3 regions of the Massilia phyllosphaerae genome follow, and region 3 is predicted to be linked to each of the others. Evidence: predicted binding sites of a transcription regulator. Region 3 holds the regulator's gene; each other region holds the start of a gene.
The links. The regulator sigma-54, encoded in region 3, starts transcription at its own class of promoters, with help from an activator protein. The targets are predictions, from matches to a motif close to TGGCANGNAANCTGCTTT.
Positions count from the first base shown of each region.

Region 1: U1H99_RS28925 (VPLPA-CTERM sorting domain-containing protein) is a predicted target of sigma-54. The motif match lies at 3,287-3,304, and genes of this name have one in related genera.
Region 2: U1H99_RS18375 (ANTAR domain-containing response regulator) is a predicted target of sigma-54. The motif match lies at 2,700-2,717, and genes of this name have one in related genera.

Region 1 covers NZ_JAXSQX010000012.1:6,170-13,284, forward strand. The annotation lists gene U1H99_RS28905 (MBL fold metallo-hydrolase) at 1-970, shown strand, start outside; gene U1H99_RS28910 (hypothetical protein) at 956-1,666, opposite strand; gene U1H99_RS28915 (TetR/AcrR family transcriptional regulator) at 1,770-2,366, shown strand; gene U1H99_RS28920 (SDR family oxidoreductase) at 2,454-3,167, shown strand; gene U1H99_RS28925 (VPLPA-CTERM sorting domain-containing protein) at 3,335-3,922, shown strand; gene U1H99_RS28930 (trimeric intracellular cation channel family protein) at 3,919-4,629, opposite strand; gene U1H99_RS28935 (NAD(P)-dependent alcohol dehydrogenase) at 4,925-5,974, shown strand; gene U1H99_RS28940 (MFS transporter) at 6,038-7,115, shown strand, end outside.
Region 2 covers NZ_JAXSQX010000004.1:567,538-574,652, forward strand. The annotation lists gene U1H99_RS18365 (S-(hydroxymethyl)glutathione dehydrogenase/class III alcohol dehydrogenase) at 1-869, opposite strand, end outside; gene U1H99_RS18370 (GlxA family transcriptional regulator) at 1,011-2,021, shown strand; gene U1H99_RS18375 (ANTAR domain-containing response regulator) at 2,023-2,661, opposite strand; gene U1H99_RS18380 (hypothetical protein) at 2,913-3,422, opposite strand; gene U1H99_RS18385 (hypothetical protein) at 3,516-3,839, shown strand; cobalamin riboswitch at 3,860-4,250, shown strand; gene U1H99_RS18390 (TonB-dependent receptor) at 4,325-6,391, shown strand; gene U1H99_RS18395 (valine--tRNA ligase) at 6,524-7,115, shown strand, end outside.
Region 3 covers NZ_JAXSQX010000008.1:234,336-241,450, reverse strand. The annotation lists gene lptA (lipopolysaccharide transport periplasmic protein LptA) at 1-538, shown strand, start outside; gene lptB (LPS export ABC transporter ATP-binding protein) at 538-1,314, shown strand; gene U1H99_RS26190 (RNA polymerase factor sigma-54) at 1,317-2,816, shown strand; gene hpf (ribosome hibernation-promoting factor, HPF/YfiA family) at 2,886-3,248, shown strand; gene U1H99_RS26180 (enoyl-CoA hydratase/isomerase family protein) at 3,354-4,439, shown strand; gene U1H99_RS26175 (APH(3') family aminoglycoside O-phosphotransferase) at 4,444-5,226, shown strand; gene U1H99_RS26170 (3-hydroxyacyl-CoA dehydrogenase family protein) at 5,241-6,170, shown strand; gene U1H99_RS26165 (GntP family permease) at 6,158-7,115, shown strand, end outside.

The DNA of each region.
Region 1 (7,115 bases), on a different contig from region 3:
CGATTCGATGTTCCAGGTGAAGGCGGCCGGGCTGAACGTGTTGAACGTGGTCGATTCCTGGATCGACGACGGCACCCTGGCCCAGCTGGTGCGGGAAGGGCCGTGGGACATGGTGTTGTGGCCGTTCCAGACCATGCGCGAAATCGAGGTGCTGGCGCCCTCGCGCTCGACGCCCGCGCCGCCGACCTTGCCGGAGGAATGGATCCCGCAGCTGCAGGCGCTGGCGCCGCGCTACGTGGTGCCGAGTTCCTGCCAGTTCCTGCAGGAGCCGTGGTCCTGGTACAACCGCGCCTTCTTCCCGATCACCTATGCGCAGTTCGCGCGCGAGGTCGGCGCGGCGCTGCCGGCGGCGCAGGTGGTGCGGCTCGATCCGTCGGTATCGGTGCAGCTGGACGCCGCCTCGCTGCGGCCGGCGCCGCCGCTGGACTGGGTGATCCCGGTCGGCCCGCAGGACGTCGATTACGTGTATGAAGGCAACGCCGCGCCGCCGCCCACCGCGGCCATCGCGCGCCACTTCGCGCCGCTGTCGCCCGACCAGTTTGCGCGCGTGCTGGATTACTGCCGCACCACGCTGCCGGCAAAATACGGCGAAATCGACGCCGCCTCGGACTACTTCGACCAGCCGCGCATCTGGCGCCTGTCGCTGCTCGACCATGCGGGGCAGGCGACGCATTTCCGCTACCGCCTCGAACCCGGCGGCCCGGCGCGGCTCGACGACAGCGATGCGCCGCTCGGCTGGGCCACCGAGATCCCGGCCACCAAGCTGTACGGCGCGCTGGAGGAGGGCGAGTCGCTGACCACGATGTACCTGCGCATCAACGACACGGTGTTCGACGCCGCCACCGAGCGCGACCTCGAAGACGCCGACGTGGTCGACGACCCGCTGATCCGCAGCCTGTTCAGCGACACCTTCGGCGCCTACCAGGCGGCCCAGCTGCGGCGCCTGCTGGCGCGTTCATTTCCCGAGTAAAGCCAGCGACTGCTCCCAATCGCCTTCCCACGCCTGCAGGAAGCCGTGCGTCTTGAACGCGCGTTTCAGGGCGCCTAAAGGGGCACGGTAGACGTCGTGCAGTCCCAGCGCCAGCGTGACCGGGTTCCAGACCGCGTTGCGCTTCGACTTGCGCGCACTCGCCTTTACCCGCGCGCCGTCGTCGCCGAAGATGCCAATGGCTTCGTCCAGCGCCTTGTCCAGGTCCATGCGCACGATGCGGCCGAATGCTTCCAGCACCTCGGCCTTGCCGATACCGAACTGCGATTCGGCCGCCGGGGGCGGCGTCTTCTGCACCGCCACGGCCTCGTGCTTCAGCTTGCCCGCCAGCTTTTCCAGGTCCTTCTTCTGGAAGCGCAGCGCCTCGATCGGATAGCGCAGGCCCGGTGGCGGCAGGTGCACCGCAATCCTGTACGCGTCCTTGGTCATCGTGATCAGCACGTCGTCGCTGCCGGCCAGAAGGCGGGCGACGTCGCCTTCGAAGAACACGGGCGCTGCATAGCCGCCGTTGGCATCGCCGAACAGCTCGGGCATGGCGGCGTCATAGTCCAGCCAGACATAGGGCGTCAGGCCGTGCCCGAGCAGATGCGCCAGGGTCCAGGGCGTGCCGGTCTGCAGTGTCAGCCAGGCGCATGCTTCGCCGGTGGCGGCGCGGAAAGGAAGGTCGGTGGTGCTCATGTCTTCTCTTATACGGTAACGGACGGCCATTGTAGTGCAAACGCTTGACAGTAAAATATGATGACAATAATATGAAGGTCATCATATTTTGAATGCCGTCGCCATGTCCACGGACCTCAAGCAGACCCGCCGCGAACAATCGCACGAACGCATCCTCGACGCCGCCGCCCGCGCCATCTGCCGCGACGGCTATGCCGGCCTCGGCGTCGCCAACGTGATGAAGGAAGCGGGGCTGACCCACGGCGGCTTCTATGCCCACTTCGGATCGCGCGACGCCTTGCTGGCTGCTGCCGTCGAGCACGCCGGCGAACAGAGTGCGGCGCGCATGCGCGAACGTCTCCAGGCCCGTATCGCCGAGGGGGCCAGTGCGCTACGCGCGCTAATAGAAGAGTACCTGTCGGCGCGGCATGTCGAGTCGCTCGAGCAGGGGTGCCCGGTGGCCGCGCTCGGCGCCGACCTGGCGCGCGGCGAGCCGGCCCTGCGCCAGGTGGCCGAGCGGCGCGTGCTGCATCTAGCCGGCGCGGTGGAGCGGGCGCTGCCCGCGGGCAGTGCCGCCGGCACCGGCATGGTGATCGCCAGCACGCTGGTCGGCGCCGTCCAGATCGCCCGGGTGCTGCAAGCCGAACCACGCAACGCCGTGCTGCGCAGTTGCAGGGATGCGCTGGTGAACCAATACGACCATCCCGCCGTGGCGGGCTGATTTCACGGGTGCCGCCGGCGCAGGCCGCGGCATTTTTTTACCATCGAATATGACGAGCATCATATTTCGACCATCAGGAGAGCCAGCATGAAACTCGACAATGCAATCGTCCTCGTCACCGGCGCCAACCGCGGCCTGGGCCTGGAATTCGCCCGCCAGGCACTCGCCGCCGGCGCCAGCAAGGTCTACGCCGGTGCCCGCGACCCGGCCAGCGTCACGCTGCCGGGCGTGGTGCCGGTACGGCTGGACGTCAACGACCCGGCCCAGGTGGATGCCGCCGCTGCCGCCTGCCGCGACGCTACCCTGGTCGTCAACAATGCCGGCATCGCCACCATGGGCGGCCTGCTGGACCCGGCCAGCATCGACGCCCTGCGTGCCATGTTCGACACCAATGTGTCCGGCCTGCTGCGCGTCAGCCAGGCCTTTGCCCCGGTCCTGGCGCGCAACGGCGGCGGCGCCTTCCTCAACGTGCTGTCGGTGGCCAGCTGGATCAGTACGCCGGGCCTGGGTGCCTATGCGGCCACCAAGTCGGCCGCGTGGAGCGTGACCAACGGCCTGCGCATCGCGCTGCAGGGGCAGGGTACCCAGGTGCTGGGACTGCATGTCGGCTTCATCGATACCGATCTGACGCGCGGCATCGACCTGCCCAAGCTGGCGCCGGCGGATGTCGTCGCCAAGGCGTATGCGGCGCTGGAAGACGGCGCGAAGGAGGTGCTGATCGACGAGCTGTCGCAGCGGGTGCGGCAGGGACTGGCAGCCGACCCGGGGATTTATCTCGACAGTGTGGCGCGCGAAAGCTGATGCAGCTTGTCTCGGATCCGGTAGCTCTGCTGTCGCCGGATTTTACATAGTTCCTTAAGGGAAAATAATTCCTAAAAATATTCCGATTAGAATCAAGGGCATACGGAAATAAAAATGTTAGGCACGACTGTTGCTTGCCTTGTAAGCTCTTATGCAAGGAGGTTGCCATGTTGTTGAGGTCTGTCAGTAAATTGCTGGTCAGCCTGTCGGTCTTCGCTAGTTCATCCTTGTTCGCTGCGCCGCTGGTGGTCAACCTTGCCAACGTCCAGAGCAATGCATTGTTTACCGATCCTGCGAATACGGTGCTGACCTTCGACGTCGGCGCGAACTCGGCCATCACCGGTTTTTCGTTCGCGGTCAACCTGAGTGCCTACGCACCGAGCTGGTTGTCGGAACTCGGACTGGCGGTGTCCGACTCGAGCCTGGGTACCGGCTTCACCGTCTCGCCGGCCTCCGGCAACGACTTGTCGGGGACCGCCAGCTATGCCGCTTCCTACGATCTGGTCGCCCTCGGCGTCGACTTCAATGTCGGCGCCGACGGTATCCTGCGCCTGGAGTTCTACGAGGATGTGGACGACCTGACGGGGCCGGATGGCCAGTGGAACTTTGGCACCCTGACCTTCAACGTCGAAGCGGCAGGCGGGCCGGACCAGCCGGGCGAGGTACCGGAGCCGGCCTCGCTGCTGCTGCTCGGCGCCGGCCTCGGCGCGCTGGCTTGCGCCGGCCGCCGCCGCGCCGTGCGCAAGCCTTCCTAACGCCCGTCGCGTCCGCGATCGGCTTCTGCCGCAGCGGCGTCGGCCTCGCCGCTGCGCGCCACCGGCAGATGCCAGTCGTAGCGAATCGCGGCCAGGCGCAGCACGAAGCACAGCGCCGCACCGGCACAGGCCATCGTGGCGCTGTGCCAGCCCAGGGCATCGCCCGCGACCACCACCGTGGCGCCGGCCAGCGCCGCCACCGCATATACCTCTGCGCGCATCACGGCCGGGATCTCGGACAGCAGCACGTCGCGCGCGATGCCGCCGCCGATCCCGGTCAGCATGCCGAGCAGCGCCGCCATGTACGGCTGCACGCCGAACACCAGCGCCTTTTGGGCGCCGGCCACGCAGAACAAGCCCAGCCCGGCCGCATCCAGCACCAGCACGGTGTTGCGGAGGTGGCGCAGGCCCGGATGCCAGAAGAAGATCAGTACGCCGGCCATGATCGACGCCGCCAGGTAGCGCCAGTCGCCGATCGCGGCCGGCGGCGTGGCGCCGATCAGCAAGTCGCGCACGATGCCGCCCGAGTTGGCGGCAACAAACGAGAGCACCAGCACGCCGAACAGGTCGAGACGGCGGCGCACGCCCGCCACCGCGCCGCTGAGCGCGAACACGAAGGTGCCGAGCAGGTCGAGCGTCAGGACCAGGGTCCGCAGCGCGGTGCCTACATCAAGTGCAACAGCATTAAATGAAACAGCGGGAAACATCTCGTCAAGCCTGGATTCGGTAATCGGTACGTCCGGCGCGGGCGCGCCGCGGACAACGGGACATTATGAGGCTTGCGCGCCTGCCGCGGAAGAGCTGTGCCCGGCCAAAGCGGCATGAATCAGTAGCGGCATTGTCGGGTTATCGTAATTACGTTCATCAATCGCAAGCTCGATTCATGACTGCCAATCATAAGGTCATGCAGTATTCATGCGCCCGCTTGTGACGATTTGCCATTATCATGCGCGCTGGGTCGGGGATGGACCGCCGACCACCATGACATCTTCAAAGGACAACATGACTGTGAAAGCCTATGGCGCGCTGGCCGCCGACAAGCCGCTCGAATCCCTCGACATCGTTCGCCGCGTACCGGGTGCGCACGACGTCCAGATCGACGTCGCCTTCTGTGGCGTATGCCACTCCGACCTGCATACCGTGCGCGCCGAATGGGCCGGCACGCTGTTCCCGTGCGTGCCGGGCCACGAGATCGTCGGCCGCGTGTCCGCGGTCGGCGGCCACGTGCACGGCGTCAAGGTCGGCGACCTGGTCGGCGTCGGCTGTATGGTCGACAGCTGCCAGCACTGCGGCGATTGCGAGGACGGCCTGGAAAACTACTGCGACGGCATGGTCGGCACCTACAACGGCCCGACCCAGGATGCCCCCGGCCACACGCTGGGCGGCTACTCGGAACAGATCGTGGTGCACGAGCGCTTCGTGCTGCGCGTGCGCCATCCGGAAGAGCAGCTGGCCGCCGTGGCGCCGCTGCTGTGCGCCGGCATCACCACCTACTCGCCGCTGCGCCACTGGGGCGCGGGTCCGGGCAAGACCGTCGGCGTGGTCGGCATCGGCGGCCTGGGCCACATGGGCATCAAGCTGGCGCGCGCGATGGGCGCCCACGTGGTCGCCTTCACCACCTCGGAATCGAAGATCAAGGATGCGGAAGCGCTGGGCGCCCACGAAGTGGTCGTGTCGCGCGATCCGGCAGCGATGGCGGCGCGTGCCAAGACGCTCGACCTGATCGTCAACACGGTGGCCGCACCGCACGACCTGGACGCCTTCCTGAACCTGCTCAAGCGCGACGGCACCATGGTGCTGGTCGGCGCCCCGGCCACGCCGCACCCGTCGCCGCAGGTGTTCAACCTGATCACCAAGCGCCGCGCGATCGCCGGCTCGATGATCGGCGGGATCCCGGAAACCCAGGAGATGCTGGACTTCTGCGCCGAGCACAATATCGTCGCCGACATCGAAATGATCCGCGCCGACGAAATCAACGAGGCCTACGAGCGCATGCTCAAGGGCGACGTCAAGTACCGCTTCGTGATCGATAACGCGACCCTCGCAGCGTAACGCCCTCAGTTTTCAAGCCGCCGCCCGTGCGCTGCGCGGGGGCGGCTTTTTCTTTTCCTGTCGATGAATCCAAATATTTCCATCGCTCCCGGCGCACGCCTGGAGCAGCCCGCGGCATGGGGCGCCGTGTGCGCCCTGTCGCTGGCCGCATTCGCGCTGGTCGCGTCCGAATTCATGCCGGTCAGCCTGCTGACGCCGGTGGCCGCCGAGCTGCACATCAGCGAAGGCCAGGCCGGCCAGGCGATCGCCATTTCCGGCGCCTTTGCCCTGGCAACCAGTTTGCTGATCCCGGTGCTGGCCGGACGGCTCGACCGCAAGGTGCTGCTGCTGGCGCTGACCGGCCTGATGATCAGCTCCGGCACGGTGGCGGCCTACGCCCCCGACTACACGATGTTCATGGTCGGGCGGGCGCTGATCGGCATCGCGATCGGCGGCTTCTGGTCATTGTCGGCGGCCACCGCGATGCGCCTGGTACCGCCGGCGCAGGTACCGCGCGCGCTGGCGATCCTGAACGGCGGCAACGCCCTGGCGACGGTAGTCGCGGCGCCGCTGGGCAGCTACCTGGGCGGCGTGATCGGCTGGCGTGGCGCCTTCTTCTGCGTGGTGCCGGTGGCGGCACTGGCCTTTGCCTGGAAGGTTGTGAGCCTGCCGCCGATGCGGCGCGAACGGTCATCCGGCTCGGCCAATGTGCTGAAGCTGCTCAAGCGGCCGGCCGTGGCGCTCGGCATGGCCGCGAGCGGCCTGTTCTTCATGGGGCAGTTCACGCTGTTTACTTACCTGCGCCCATTCCTGGAATCGGTGACGCATGCCGGCGTGCAGACGCTGTCGCTGCTCCTGCTGCTGGTCGGCGTGGCGGGCGTGATCGGCACCACCTTCATCGGCCGCTTCCTGGAAAACGGCATGTACCGCACGCTGGTCGTGATTCCGGTGCTGATGGCGGCGATCGGCGTGCTGCTGGCCGCATTCGGCGGCTCGGTGCCTGTCGCGGCGGTGCTGCTGGCATGCTGGGGCCTGGTCGCCACGGCAGCCCCGGTGGGCTGGTGGACCTGGCTTGCCCGGACCCTGCCGCACGACGCCGAAGCCGGCGGCGGCCTGATCGTGGCTACGGTGCAGTTGTCGATCATGCTCGGCGCCAGCGTCG
Region 2 (7,115 bases), on a different contig from region 3:
TCGGCCACGCCGATGATGATCGACTGGCCCCAGCCCTTGTGGCAGCACTCCAGCGCCTGGCGCATGGTGGTGGTGTTGCCGATGCACTCGAACGAGTAGTCGGCGCCGCCGTCGGTCAGCTGGACGATGGCGTCGACCACGTTGCCGACTTCCTTCGGATTGACGAAGTGGGTCATGCCGAACTTGCGCGCCATGTCTTCGCGGTCCGGGTTGATGTCGACGCCGATGATCTTGTCGGCGCCGACCATGCGCGCCGCCTGGATCACGTTCAGGCCGATGCCGCCCAGGCCGAACACGACCACGTTGGCGCCCGCCTCCACTTTCGCCGTGAAGATCACGGCGCCGATGCCGGTGGTGACGCCGCAGCCGATGTAGCAGATCTTGTCGAACGGGGCGTCGCTGCGCACCTTGGCCAGCGCGATTTCCGGCACCACGATGTAGTTCGAGAAGGTCGACGTGCCCATGTAGTGATAGATCGGCTTGCCGTCGAGCGAGAAGCGAGAGGTCGCATCCGGCATCAGGCCGCGGCCCTGGGTCGAGCGGATGGCCTGGCACAGGTTGGTCTTTTGCGACAGGCAGAATTTGCACTGGCGGCATTCCGGGGTGTACAGCGGGATGACGTGGTCGTCCTTGCGCACGCTGGTCACGCCCGGGCCCACGTCGACCACCACGCCGGCGCCTTCATGGCCGAGGATGGCCGGGAACAAGCCTTCCGGATCGGCGCCGGACAGCGTGTAGTAGTCGGTATGACAGATACCGGTCGCCTTGACTTCGACCAGTACCTCGCCCGCCTTCGGGCCTTCGAGTTCGACTTCCTCGATCGTCAGCGGCTTACCCGCCTGCCATGCAATCGCTGCCTTGGTTTTCATGTTCGATACTTTCCTGGATGGTTATGCGATGCGGCCATTATCCGCACAAGCCCGCCTGCGGCCAAGGGGCACACCCTTAGATGGCAGAAAATGGTGCAATAATGACCGGATTTGCCAGCCCCCAACATCTTTAGCGGAACCATGCAAGACAGGCCAGCCAGCGCACCGATCACCATCGACATCATCGTCTACCCCGGCTTCAAGGCCATGGAAGCCATCGGCCCGATGTCGGTGTTCGAATATGCCAACGTGCACCTGCGGCGCGCCGGTAAAGCGGCCGCCTACGACGTCCAGGTCGTGTCCACACGCGAGGGCAACATCCCTTCCGATACGCTGATGTCGCTGCAGGCCACCCGGGCGCTCGATCCCCGGGCCTTGCCGCATACCGCCATCGTGGTCGGTGCGCGCGATATCCGGGGGGCACTGGCCGAGGGCGGCGCCATCGTCGACTGGGTGGCGCGTGCCTGTACCCGCCTGCAGCGCCTGGCGGCGCTGTGTTCCGGCGCCTTCTTCCTGAGCGCCGCCGGCGTCCTGGACGGCAAGGCGGCGGCCACCCACTGGAGCGTGGCGGCCGCCCTGCAGGCCGACTACCCCGGCGTGGCGGTCGATGCCGACGCCATCTTCGTGCGCGACGGCCACCTGTGGACCTCTGCCGGCGTCACCGCCGGCATCGACCTGGCGCTGGCGCTGGTCGAGGAAGACCTCGGCAAGGAACTGGCGCTGCAGGTCGCCACCGACATGGTCGTCTACCTGAAACGCCCCGGCGGCCAGTCGCAGTTCAGCTCGCACCTGCTGAGCGAACGGACCGCACGGCCCGGCATCCGCGACATTCAGAAATGGATTCTGGACAACCTGCACGAACGGCTGTCGGTGGCCCAGCTGGCGCAAAAGGCCATGATGAGCGAGCGCCACTTCGCCCGCGTGTTCCTGCAGGAAGTCGGACTGAGCACCCAGGAATTCATCGCAACCTGCCGCTTCGAGCGCGCCAAGCAATTGCTGTCCGACCTGGCGCTGCCGCTGAAGACAGTGGCGGCACGCGCCGGCTTCAACGGCGAAGCGCAGATGCGGCGCGTGTTCCAGAAACGGATGGGCATCGCGCCCACCTTGTACCGCGAACGCTTCGCCACCACCGGCGTGTCCGCGGCCAAATAGCTTATTTGCTGCGCAGGCGCCCGGCAAACGCCCCGTGCAGGCTGTTGAGCAGCTCCTCGGCCGCGATCAATTGTTCGGCCACTTCGTTGACCTTGCGCCGGTTCGAGCGCGCGTGATCGCGCAGGACTTCGAAGGCGGTGTTGCGGTCGGTCTGGAAGCGCGCCATCAGCAAGCCGACGGCCAGGCTGGTTTCGCGGCCGGCGGCCAGCGCCGCGTTCAGGTTGGCTTCGGTGCGGCGCAGCTGGCGGATCTCGTCGGCGCGCGCCAGCGCCGATTCGAAGGCCGCCAGCAAGCGCGCGGCGTCGACCGGCTTGACCACGAAGCCGACCGCGCCATGGCTGGCGGCCTGGCGCGCGGTTTCGGCGTCGTCGACCGAGGACAGGAACATGAAGGCGACCTGGGTGTGGTCCCTCAGGCGGCGCGCCAGGTCGAGGCCGGACATGCCGGGCATGTTGATGTCGAGCAGGGCCAGCGCGATGTCGCCTTCGCGCTCGGCGATGCGTTGCAGCGCCTCGGGCGCGGAAGCGGCTTCCAGCGTGTCGTAGCCGGCATGCTTCAGGACGGTGGACAGGTATTCCAGCAGGATGGCATCGTCGTCGACCAGCAGGACCAGGCGGCGGGGGGAAAGGGTCGCGTTCATTGTTATCGTTCTCGCGTGAAGAAGGAAGTGAATCGATCATTGCGGATGCAATGCCACATGACCGAAATCCGACGGCCAAAAATATAGCATGCCGGCAAGGCGCTTCGTCAATCAAATTGCATATTCCAGCGATAACGCAACATCCCGCGCGCACGATTGACAATCAATTTTGTAAAGTACGGCGACGGCCTGGTGCAGACCAAAGCCGCCTGCGACAGCATCAAGTCGTGGGCTGCGAAAACTAAGCGCCGCTACTCGCCGCCGCGCAGGAAGGCCGCTTCCTCGTAGCCGCTCAGGACCTGCGCATCCATCGGAATATGATTGGTGCGCAGAATCCTGCCCTCGCGGGCGTACACCAGGTAGACCTCCCCTGCCCCGTTTTCCTTCGGCAGGGTCCGGAATGCCGGACCGCAGCCGACCATTACCCGGTTCTTGTCGGTAGTGTAGTCGAGCACCTGGCCGTCGCGGTATACGCCCTTGATCTGCTCCCACGGCAGGAATACCGCCTGGTGGTGCTGCAGCACCCGGGACTGTCCCGACGCTAACGTCACGGTTTCCGGGGTCGAGGTCAGCGTGCTCAGCGAACCCATGAAGATCAGGTCGGCTTCCTCCTTGACCGCCGCCACTTCGGCCTTGTAGGCCGCAAGGTGTTTCGCATGCGTCTCGGCCTGCTTTTCGGGCGGGACGATGGCGCAGGCGAAGCCGGCTGCGCAATGCAGGACCAGGAGCGGGAACAGGAGGCGTGTCGTCGGCGTGCGCATCGCGGCGTCCAGGGAGTCGGGTGAAACCGCATGGTACACCCGCGCAGGCGCTGACGGACGCAGCCAATGAGCCTCTTTGCGTATAGTGGACCCATGCCCAGCCCTGCCAACTACCCCAGCACCCCGGACGGTCGCTACTTCGTCGTCAAGGACCGCCTCTGGCGCATGAGCAATCCCGATCTCGATCCGGCGCAGCGCCAGGCACTGGTCAATGCGCTGATGCAGGCCCGGCGCCAGGTCGGCGCGGCGAAGAAGGCCGCCGACCCCGAGGCCGAACGGCGCGCCCGCGCCGCGGTCGACGACGCCAAGCGCGGCCTGGGCGAACGCGGCCCGGTCTGGTGGAACGACGGCGCACCGGATTTCAACCGCAAGCTGGTGGCCAACACGCCGTATGCGGGCTGGTACGCGGCGCTTTGACCGGCCGCCACGGTGCCTCAACTATAATGACGGCGTTTGGTGCCCGCGCGCTTGTCTCGAGCGCGCAGTTAAACGGGAAACACATGGCCGCGCCGGTTCCACCGGCAGGCCAGGGTGTGCTGCCCCCGCAACGGTAAGCAAGCGTCGTCGCTGACGACAGGCCATCTCGAACGCCACTGTGCACAAGAGCCTGTCTCGGCAGGCGGGAAGAAGCGGATGGCGATGGATGGCGAGTGTGAGCAAGGCGTGAGGAGGAAGCATGGTGATCCATGCGACGACGAACAACGCCGCTCACGCTCGTCAGGCGCGCCAGCAGCGACTTCCGCCTGCTGAGACAGGCTCTTAACAGCATGGGAAGGCGAGATGGTCCGCCTTGCCAGCCCGGATACCGGCCAGACAGGTGGTACGCGCGGCCGCGAGGCGGCGCGCACCGTTCAGCCGCGCTTACGGGGAAGTGGGTGCGGCGGCAGCTTGACATCCATCCTATGAAAACCAGAGTGATACTCGGCGTCGCCGGGGCGCTGTGCGCGGCCGCGCACGCGCATGCGCAACAACCGGCGGAGAACCCGCCACAGGAAACCCAGAACACGGTCCGCGTGCTTGGCCACTACGACAACGGCGTCGGCACTTCCGACGCCGCCAGCGAAGGCAGCGTGACGGCGGCATTGATTGCCAGCCGCCCGGCGTTGCGGCCGGGCGAAGTGCTCGAATTCGTGCCCGGCGTGATCGTCACCCAGCACAGCGGCGACGGCAAGGCCAACCAGTACTTCCTGCGCGGCTTCAACCTCGACCACGGTACCGACTTCGCCACCTTCGTCGACGGCATGCCGGTCAACATGCGCACCCATGCGCATGGCCAGGGCTATACCGACCTGAATTTCCTGATCCCCGAACTGGTCAAGAACATCCACTACCGCAAGGGCCCTTACTACGCCGACGAAGGCGATTTCGCCTCGGTCGGCTCCGCGCACCTGGGCCTGGCCGACAGGCTGGACGAAGGCGTCGCCGCCCTAACCGCGGGCGCCAACGCCTACCGCCGCGGCCTGGTCACGGGCTCCACCGGCGCCGGCAACGGCACCCTGCTGTATGCGCTGGAACTGGCGCACAACGACGGCCCATGGCAGACGCCGGAAGCTTTCCACAAATCGTCGGCCCTGCTGCGCTACAGCGCCGGCACCGCCGCCGAGCGTTTCAGCCTGACCGCGATGGGCTACAAGGGTGCCTGGCACGCCACCAGCCAGATTCCGCTGCGCGCGGTGCAGGACGGCAGCCTGGACCGGTTCGCCGCGGTCGATCCCAGCGACGGCGGCAGCACGGCACGCTACAGCCTGTCTGGCGAATGGCGCCGCCGCGGCCTTGACACGCTGACCGAAGCGCATGTCTACGCGGTGCGCTCCGACCTGGCGCTGTACAACGACTTCACCTACTACCTCGACGACCCGGTGAACGGCGACCAGTTCCTGCAGACCGAACGGCGCAAGATGGGCGGCTTCGATCTGTCGCACACCTGGTTCGGCCGGCTCGGCGAGCGCGCCATGAACAACGCCGTCGGCATCCAGGGCCGCTTCGACCGCATCGCCCCGCTCGGCCTGTACGCCACCGCCCGCCAGCGCGTGCTGGACACCATCGCCGAATCGCAGGTGTCGGAGGCCAGCGCCGCGCTGTGGTTCCAGAACACCGTGCAATGGACGCCGTGGCTGCGTTCCATCGCCGGCGTGCGCTACGACCGCTACCGCTTCAAGGTCGGCAGCTCGATCGCCGAGAATGCCGGCAGCGCGGACGACCACATCGCCTCGCCCAAGCTGTCGTTCGTGCTCGGCCCATGGGACAAGACCGAATTCTTCGCCAACTACGGCGAAGGCTTTCACAGCAACGATGCGCGCGGCACCACGGCCCGGCTGTCGCCGCGCGCGCGCGAGCCGGTCGAGCCGGTCACGCCGCTGGTGAAGACCCGCGGCGCCGAGATCGGCCTGCGCAGCGAGATCGTCGCGGGCCTGCAAACCTCGATCGCGCTGTGGGGCCTGCGCTCCGGCTCCGAACTGGTGTTCTCGGGCGACGCCGGCGACACCGCGCCGAGCCGCGCCAGCAAGCGCGCCGGCATCGAGTGGAACAATCACTACGTGGCCAGCCGCTGGCTGCTGCTGGATCTCGACCTGGCGGCATCGACCGCCCGCTACACCGGCTTCGACCCGGCCGGCGACCACGTCCCGGGGGCGGTCGAGCGGGTCGCCTCGTTCGGCGCCACCGTCAACGACCTCGGCCCCTGGTCGGGCGCCTTCCAGCTGCGCTATTTCGGGCCACGGCCGCTGGTGGAAGACAACAGCGTGCGCTCGGCCACCACGGCGATCGCCTACCTGCGCGCCGGCTACCGCCTGGACCGCCGCTGGCGGCTGACGGCCGACGTGTTCAACCTGTTCGACCGCAGGGCCAGCGACGTCGACTATTACTACACCTCGCGCCTGCCGGGCGAGCCGGCCGAGGGCGTCGACGACATCCACACCCACCCGGTGGAGCGGCGCACGCTGCGGCTGACGCTGCGCGCAGCGTTCTGATCCGCTTAAAAAAGCGGCAAAGGGTGACAATAAGCGGGCAATAAGCGGTAATCAAGCAGGGAGCGCTTCGGCGCTCCCGTCATTTATAATGGCCGTTTCGCTATATTTACCCTTTACCCCCGACCGCCAATCATGGAATTAGCAAAGTCTTTCGAGCCAGCCGATATCGAACAATTCTGGCGCACCGAATGGGAACAGCGCGGCTACTTCGCCGCCACCATGGACGCCGGCAAGCCGTCGTTCAGCATCCAGCTGCCGCCGCCGAACGTGACGGGCACCCTGCACATGGGCCACGCCTTCAACCAGACCGTCATGGATGGCCTGACCCGCTACTACCGCATGCGTGGCTTTAACACCGCCTGGATCCCGGGCACCGACCACGCCGGCATCGCGACCCAGATCGTGGTCGAGCGCCAGCTGGACGCCCAGAAGATCTCGCGCCATGACCTCGGCCGCGAGGAATTTGTCAAAAAAGTCTGGGAGTGGAAGGAAAAGTCGGGCAGCACCATCACCGGCCAGATGCGCCGCCTGGGCGCTTCCGCCGACTGGAACCGCGAATACTTCACGATGGACGAGCCGCGCTCGAAAACCGTGGCCGAAGTCTTCGTGCGCCTGTACGAGCAGGGCCTGATCTACCGCGGCAAGCGCCTGGTCAACTGGGACCCGGTGCTGGGCACCGCCGTCTCCGACCTGGAAGTCGACTCGCAGGAAGAAGACGGCTCGA
Region 3 (7,115 bases):
GCAAAAGCAGGCCGCCATCGAGTTCGACCAGGCCCACATCGACGAAGTCACCCAGATCCGCACCCTGACCGGCCGGGTGGTGCTCACGCGCGGCACCCTGACGGTCAAGTCGGACAAGGCGGTGCTCAAGGAATCGCCCGAAGGCTACATGGTCCTGACCCTGACGGCGGCGCCGGGCAAGGTCGCCAGCTTCCGCCAGAAGCGCGACGGCGGCCCCAACCTGTGGGTCGAGGGCCAGGCCCAGCGCATCGAATACGACGAGCGCACCGAACTCGTGAAGCTGTTTTCTGACGCCACCGTCCGCCAGCTCGAGAACGGCCGCCTGTCGAGCGAGGTGAACGGCGCCTTCATCTCCTACGACAACCGCACCGAACAGGCGAACGTCGGCGGCAACGCCGGTGGCCAGAGCACGCCGGGACAGGGCCGCAACACGCTGATCCTGGCACCGCGCCGCGGCGCCGCGGCCGCACCGGCCACCACCCCGGCGCCGGCCGCGGGCAATGCGGCAGAGTCGTCTTCGTCTTCAGGAAAGCAATAATGGAATTACGCGCAGAAGCCACCGCCATCCAGGCCGGCAGCAGCACCCTTACCGCCAAGGGCCTCCAGAAAAGCTACGGCAAGCGCCTGGTGGTCCGCGACGTCTCGCTGCAGGTCGCCTGCGGCGAAGTGGTCGGCCTGCTGGGGCCGAACGGCGCCGGCAAGACCACCTCGTTCTACATGATCGTCGGCCTGGTGCCCTCGGACGCCGGCAGCATCGACATCAACGGCAACGACGTCACCGGCCTGCCGATCCACCGCCGCGCCTTGCTCGGCCTGTCCTACCTGCCGCAGGAAGCCTCGGTGTTCCGCAAGCTGACGGTCGAGGAAAACATCCGCGCCGTGCTGGAACTGCAGCGCGAGAACGGCAAGGCCTTGTCCAAGGCGCGCATCACCGAGCGCCTGAACGAACTGCTGGCCGAACTGCAGATCGAGAAGCTGCGCGAGAACCCGGCGCTGTCGCTGTCGGGCGGCGAGCGGCGCCGCGTCGAGATCGCGCGCGCGCTGGCGACCAACCCGCGCTTCGTGCTGCTCGACGAACCGTTCGCCGGCGTCGATCCGATCGCGGTGATCGAGATCCAGCGCATCGTGCGCTTCCTGAAGGAGCGCGGCATCGGCGTCCTGATCACGGACCACAACGTGCGCGAGACGCTCGGTATCTGCGACCGCGCTTACATCATCAACCAGGGCGCGGTGCTCGCATCCGGACGCCCCGACGATATCATCGCCAATGAATCGGTCCGCCGCGTCTACCTGGGTGAACATTTCCGGATGTAGTCATGAAACAGACGCTGCAACTCAAGACATCACAGCACCTTGCACTGACCCCGCAGCTGCAGCAGTCGATCCGGCTGCTGCAGCTGTCCACCCTCGAACTGCACCAGGAGATCGAGCAGGTCCTGAGCGATAACCCGCTGCTCGAGCGGCTCGACGATCCGCTCGACCGTTCGGTACGCCTGCTGGCCGACGGCGCCATCAACCACAATGCCGCCACGCCGGGCGAGGCTCCGGCGCCAGGCCAGACCGCGAATGGGGAAGAGGGCAACGGCAGCGGCAGCGGCAGCGGCAGCGAAGGCGACGCGCCGGAAGGCGGCGCAGAAGACGGGGGCGGCGGCGACGGCGATGGCGGCGACTGGGGCGAGCCCGGCCGCGGCAGCGGCGGCGACGACGAAGATGGCCGCCCGCAGCTGGAAGCCAGCCCGGTCACCCTGCGCGAACACTTGATGGAACAGGTGCGCATGACCTGCAGCGCGGCGCGCGACTGTGCGCTGGTCGAGCTGGTGGTCGACGCGCTCGACGACAACGGCTACCTCGAAGAAGCGCTGGACGACATCTACGCGCGCCTGCCGGAAGAGCTGGAAATCGAATTCGACGAGCTGCGCACCGCGCTGGCGATGGTGCAGAGCATGGACCCGCCGGGCGTGGGGGCGCGCAGCGCGGCCGAGTGCCTGGCGCTGCAGATCCGCCGCATGCCGGGCGTGCCGCTGGTCACGCGGCGCATGGCGCTGACCATCGTCGAAAAGTATCTCACCTGGTTCGCGCAGCGCGAATTCAACAAGCTGAAAAAAGCGCTCGACTGCGACGACGAAGACTTGCGCGAAGCCCAGGCCGTCATCCGCCAGTGCAATCCGCACCCGGGCGCGGCCTTCGCTTCCGACGTGTCGGACTATGTGGTGCCGGACGTGATCGTGCGCCGCGCCAAGGACGGCTGGAGCGTGCAGCTGAACCCCGAAGTGATGCCGCGCCTGCGCGTCAACACCCTGTACGCGCAGGCGCTCAAGCAGGGCAAATCGGAGACCCAGCTGGGCGCGCAACTGCAGGAAGCGAAGTGGCTCATCAAGAACATGCGCCAGCGTTTCGACACCATCCTGCGCGTGGCCCAGGCCATCGTCGACCGCCAGCGCAACTTCTTCTCGCACGGCGCGGTTGCCATGCGGCCCCTTGTTTTACGCGAGATAGCTGATACACTAGGTCTACACGAGAGCACAATCTCTCGCGTAACAACGCAGAAATACATGCTGACACCGCACGGCATGTTCGAGCTGAAGTACTTTTTTGGGAGCCACGTGGCGACCGAAGCAGGGGGCGAAGCCTCCTCGACGGCGATTCGTGCGCTCATCGTGCAACTCACAGGAGCCGAAGACCCCAAGAATCCATTATCCGATAGCAAGATCGCGGAAATGCTGGGGGAACAGGGAATGGTCATTGCGCGCCGTACGGTCGCAAAGTATCGCGAAGCGTTAAAAATCCCGCCCGTCAGCCTCCGCAAATCTCTGTAACAGCAGCTGTCCGCTGCGCGCACTTTTTATCAGCGTTCGGACAGCCGCGCATTTTCAGGAGGAGTGTGTATGAATCTCACCATCAGTGGTCATCATCTCGATGTCACCCCGGCCATCCGTGAATACGTGCAGAACAAGCTGGAACGCATTACCCGCCATTTCGATCAAGTGATCGACTCCCACGTCATCCTCTGCATCGACAATCTTACCCAGAAAGACAAACGCCAGAAGGCCGAGATCAACCTGCGTGTTGCCGGCAAGATCCTCCATATCACGAGCGCCGCGCATGACCTGTATGCCGCGATCGACATGTTGATGGACCGCCTCGACCGCCAGGTCGTCAAATACAAACAGATGCTGCAAAATCACAGTCACACCGCGCTCAAGCGCCTGACTGAAGAAGGAGGAGACGAGGCTCCGGCCACGGCATAGACTGCCGGCTGAAGCACCGTAGACTAAGGGCGCATGGGGCGCCCTTTTTGCTTCTTGGCGCGCTCTGCACGTTACAATGTTATTTTAAAATCCATAAAAAATAACATGAGTGACACCGTGGAGACCCGGATCGCCAATGGCACCGGCATCATTACCCTGAACCGGCCGAAAGCCCTGAATTCGCTGTCGCTCGACATGGTGCGGGCATTGACCGACGCGCTGCTGGCCTGGCGCGACGAACCTGCCGTGGCGGCGGTGCTCATCCGCAGCAGCAGCGAAAAAGCCCTGTGCGCCGGCGGCGACATCCGCTTCTTTCACCAGGTCGGGCAGCTTCCGCCGCAGGGCGGCAGCGCGCTGCTCGAGGATTTCTTCACCGAAGAATACGCGCTGAATCACCTGATTCATTTCTATCCGAAACCGTATATTGCGCTGATGGACGGCGTGGTGATGGGCGGCGGCATGGGCATTTCCCAGGGCGGCCCGGAGTGCGCGCTGCGCATCGTGACCGAGCGCACGAAAATGGCGATGCCCGAAGTAAACATCGGCATGTTCCCCGATGTCGGCGGCAGCCATTTCCTGTCGCACGCGCCGGGGCGGCTGGGCTGGTACCTCGGCCTGACCGGCGCCACCATCGGCGCCGCCGACGCGCTCTACGTGGGTCTGGCCGACGTGTTCGTCCCGTCGGCGCAGCTGCCGGCCCTGGATGCGCTGCTGGCGTCGACGCCCGGCGCCGATGTGCCCGCTGCGATCCGCGCCTTTGCCGCACCGTTCGCCGGCCAGGCCGGCAGCAGCGAACTGCAGGCGCAGCGCGACCTGATCGACCGCTGCTTCGGCGCCGCCTCGGTGGCGGACACCATGGCTGCACTCGAACGGGAAACCGACCCGTTCGCGCACAAGGCGCTGGGCGCGATGCGCCAGCGCTCGCCGCTGATGATGTGCGTGACTGCCGAACTGCTGGTGCGCGGCGCTTCGCTCGGCGTGGCCGATTGCCTGCGCCTGGAACGCGCGCTGGTGCGCCGCACCTTCGAGCATGGCGAGATCCTGGAAGGCGTGCGCGCCCTCGTCATCGACAAGGACAATGCGCCACGGTGGAATCCGCCGGCGCTGGCGCAGGTCACGCCCGGGATGGTGGCGGACTTCTTCGCGCCGGTGTGGCCGGCGCATGCCCATCCGCTGCGCCATCTCGACTAGCGCCGTGGACTCCACCTTACTTCAGCCGCCGGCCGGCTGGCGCGCACGCCTGCAGGGCTACCGCTGGACCGAAGCGCTCGCGGGCTGTTCGGCAGCGTCGGTGTTCCGGCTCGATGCGCCCGGCCAGCCGTCGCTGTACCTCAAGACCGAACCGGCCGGGCTGCTGGCCGAACTGCCGGGCGAAGCCGAACGCCTGCGCTGGCTGGCCGCCGCCGGCATCCCCTGCGCGCCGGTACGCGAGTGGGCGGAAGAGGCAGGGCAGTACTGGATGCTGCTGGGCGAACTGCCCGGACGCAACCTGGAAGACGCCGCGTTTGACCCCGCGATCAAAGTGCGCCTGATGGCTGAGGCGCTGCGCCGCCTGCATGCGCTGGACCCCGCCGGCTGCCCGTTCGCCCACCGCGCCGCGCAGCGCATCGGCCTTGCTGGCGCGCGCCTGCAGGCCGGTCTGGTCGACGCGGACGACCTCGACGAGGCGCATCGCGACCTGGCGCCGGCCGACCTGTTCGCGCGCCTGCAGGCGCAGGCCCCGGCGCGCGAGGACCTGGTGGTCACGCACGGCGACGCCTGCCTGACGAACCTGATCGTGCAGGATGCTGACGTGGCAGGCTGGATCGACTGCGGACGCCTCGGCGTGGCCGACCGCTGGCAAGACCTGGCGCTGGCCACGCGCGACATCAGAGAGGTGCTGGGACCCGAGTGGGTCGCGCCTTTCCTGCGCGCGTACGGTACGCAGCCCGACCCGGCGCGCACGGCCTTCTACCGCCTGCTGGACGAGTTTTTCTGAGAGGAGCAAGACATATGGCATACGAAGAAATCGTCGGCGTGGCCGGCGGCGGCCTGATGGGCGTCGGCATCGCTACCAAGTTCGCGCTGGCCGGCCACGCGGTGGTGGTGGTGGAGTCCAGCGCGGAGCGCGCCGCCGGCATCCCGGCCGTGGCGGCCGGCATCCTGGCCGAGCTGCTGGACGCCGGCGTCATTGACAGGGCAGGGCGCGATGGCGCACTGGCGCGCCTGCGCGTCGCCGGCACACTCGATGCGCTGGCCGGCGCCGCCCTCGTGATCGAGGCGATCCCCGAGGTGCTGGCGGCCAAGCACGCGCTGTATGCGCAGCTGGAAGCCGTGCTGGCGCCGGATGCCATCATCGCCAGCAACACCAGCGGTTTTCCGCCGGACGCCCTGGCCGCACACATGCAGCGGCGCGCACGCTTTCTGGTCGCCCACTTCTGGAATCCGCCGCATGCGATCCCGCTGGTCGAGGTGGTGCCGGGCAGCGCCACCGACGCCGCCGTGGTCGACCGCAGCGTGCGGCTGCTGGCGGGCATCGAGGCCGAACCGGTGGTGCTGCAGGCCGCGATCCCGGGCTTCATCGGCAACCGCCTGCAATTCGCCGTGCTGCGCGAAGCCCTGCACATCGTGCGCTCGGGTGCGGCCACGCCGGCGACCGTGGACGCCGTGATGAAAGCCTGCCTCGGACGCCGCTACAGCATCATGGGGCCGTTCGAAAGCGCCGACCTGGGCGGCCTGCACACCCTGGCGGGGATCGGCGCCAACCTGATGCCCGCACTGGCCAAGGACGAGGACGTGCTCGACCTGATGCGTGACCACGTGGACAAGGGCGAGCGCGGCGCCGCCAGCGGCCAGGGCTTCTACACCTGGGACGACGACCGCATCGCGGACCTGAAGGCGCGCCGCCTGCGCCAGCTGAAGGAGACCGCATGTCGTTCTTGATCGTCCTTGCCGCCCTGGCGTTCCTGATGCTGGCCGCCTACCGCGGCTACAGCGTCATTTTGTTCGCCCCGATCGCCGCGCTCGGCGCGGTGCTGCTTACCGAGCCCTCGGCCGTGGCGCCGGTATTCTCCGGCATCTTCATGGAAAAGATGGTCGGCTTCCTGAAGCTGTACTTCCCGGTCTTCATGCTCGGCGCCGTGTTCGGCAAGGTGATCGAGATGTCGGGCTTTTCGAAATCGATCGTGCAGGCGGCGATCCGCTACATCGGCCGCTCGCGTGCGAATGCCGTGATCGTCGCCGTGTGCGCGCTGCTGACCTACGGCGGGGTGTCGCTGTTCGTGGTGGTGTTCGCTGTGTACCCGTTCGCGGCCGAGCTTTACCGGCAGAGCAACATCCCCAAGCGCCTGATGCCGGGCGCGCTCGCCCTCGGCGCCTTTTCGTTCACGATGGATTCGCTGCCGGGCACCCCGCAGATCCAGAACATCATTCCGACCACCTTCTTCAAGACCACCGGCTGGGCCGCGCCGGTGCTGGGCACGATCGGTTCGCTGTTCATCATCGTGGTCGGCCTGGCCTACCTGGAATGGCGCCGCCGCGCCGCGATGGCCAGCGGCGAAGGGTATGGCACGTCGCTGGCCAACGAGCCGCAGGCGATGGACACCGAGGCCCTGCCGCATCCGGCCATCGCCATCCTGCCGCTGATCCTGGTGGGCGTGGCCAACTTCGTGTTCACGCGCATGATCCCGGTCTGGTACGGCAGCGATGCCTACACGGTGCCGGCGTCGGTGCTGCCGGGCGTGCATGCGCCGGTGACCGCGACCGTGAAGACCGTGGTCGCGATCTGGGCGGTCGAAGCGGCGCTGCTGCTGGGGATCGTGCTGGTGGTCTTGAGCGCGTTCCGCCGCATCAGCAAGACGTTCGCCGATGGCTCCAAGACCGCCGTCG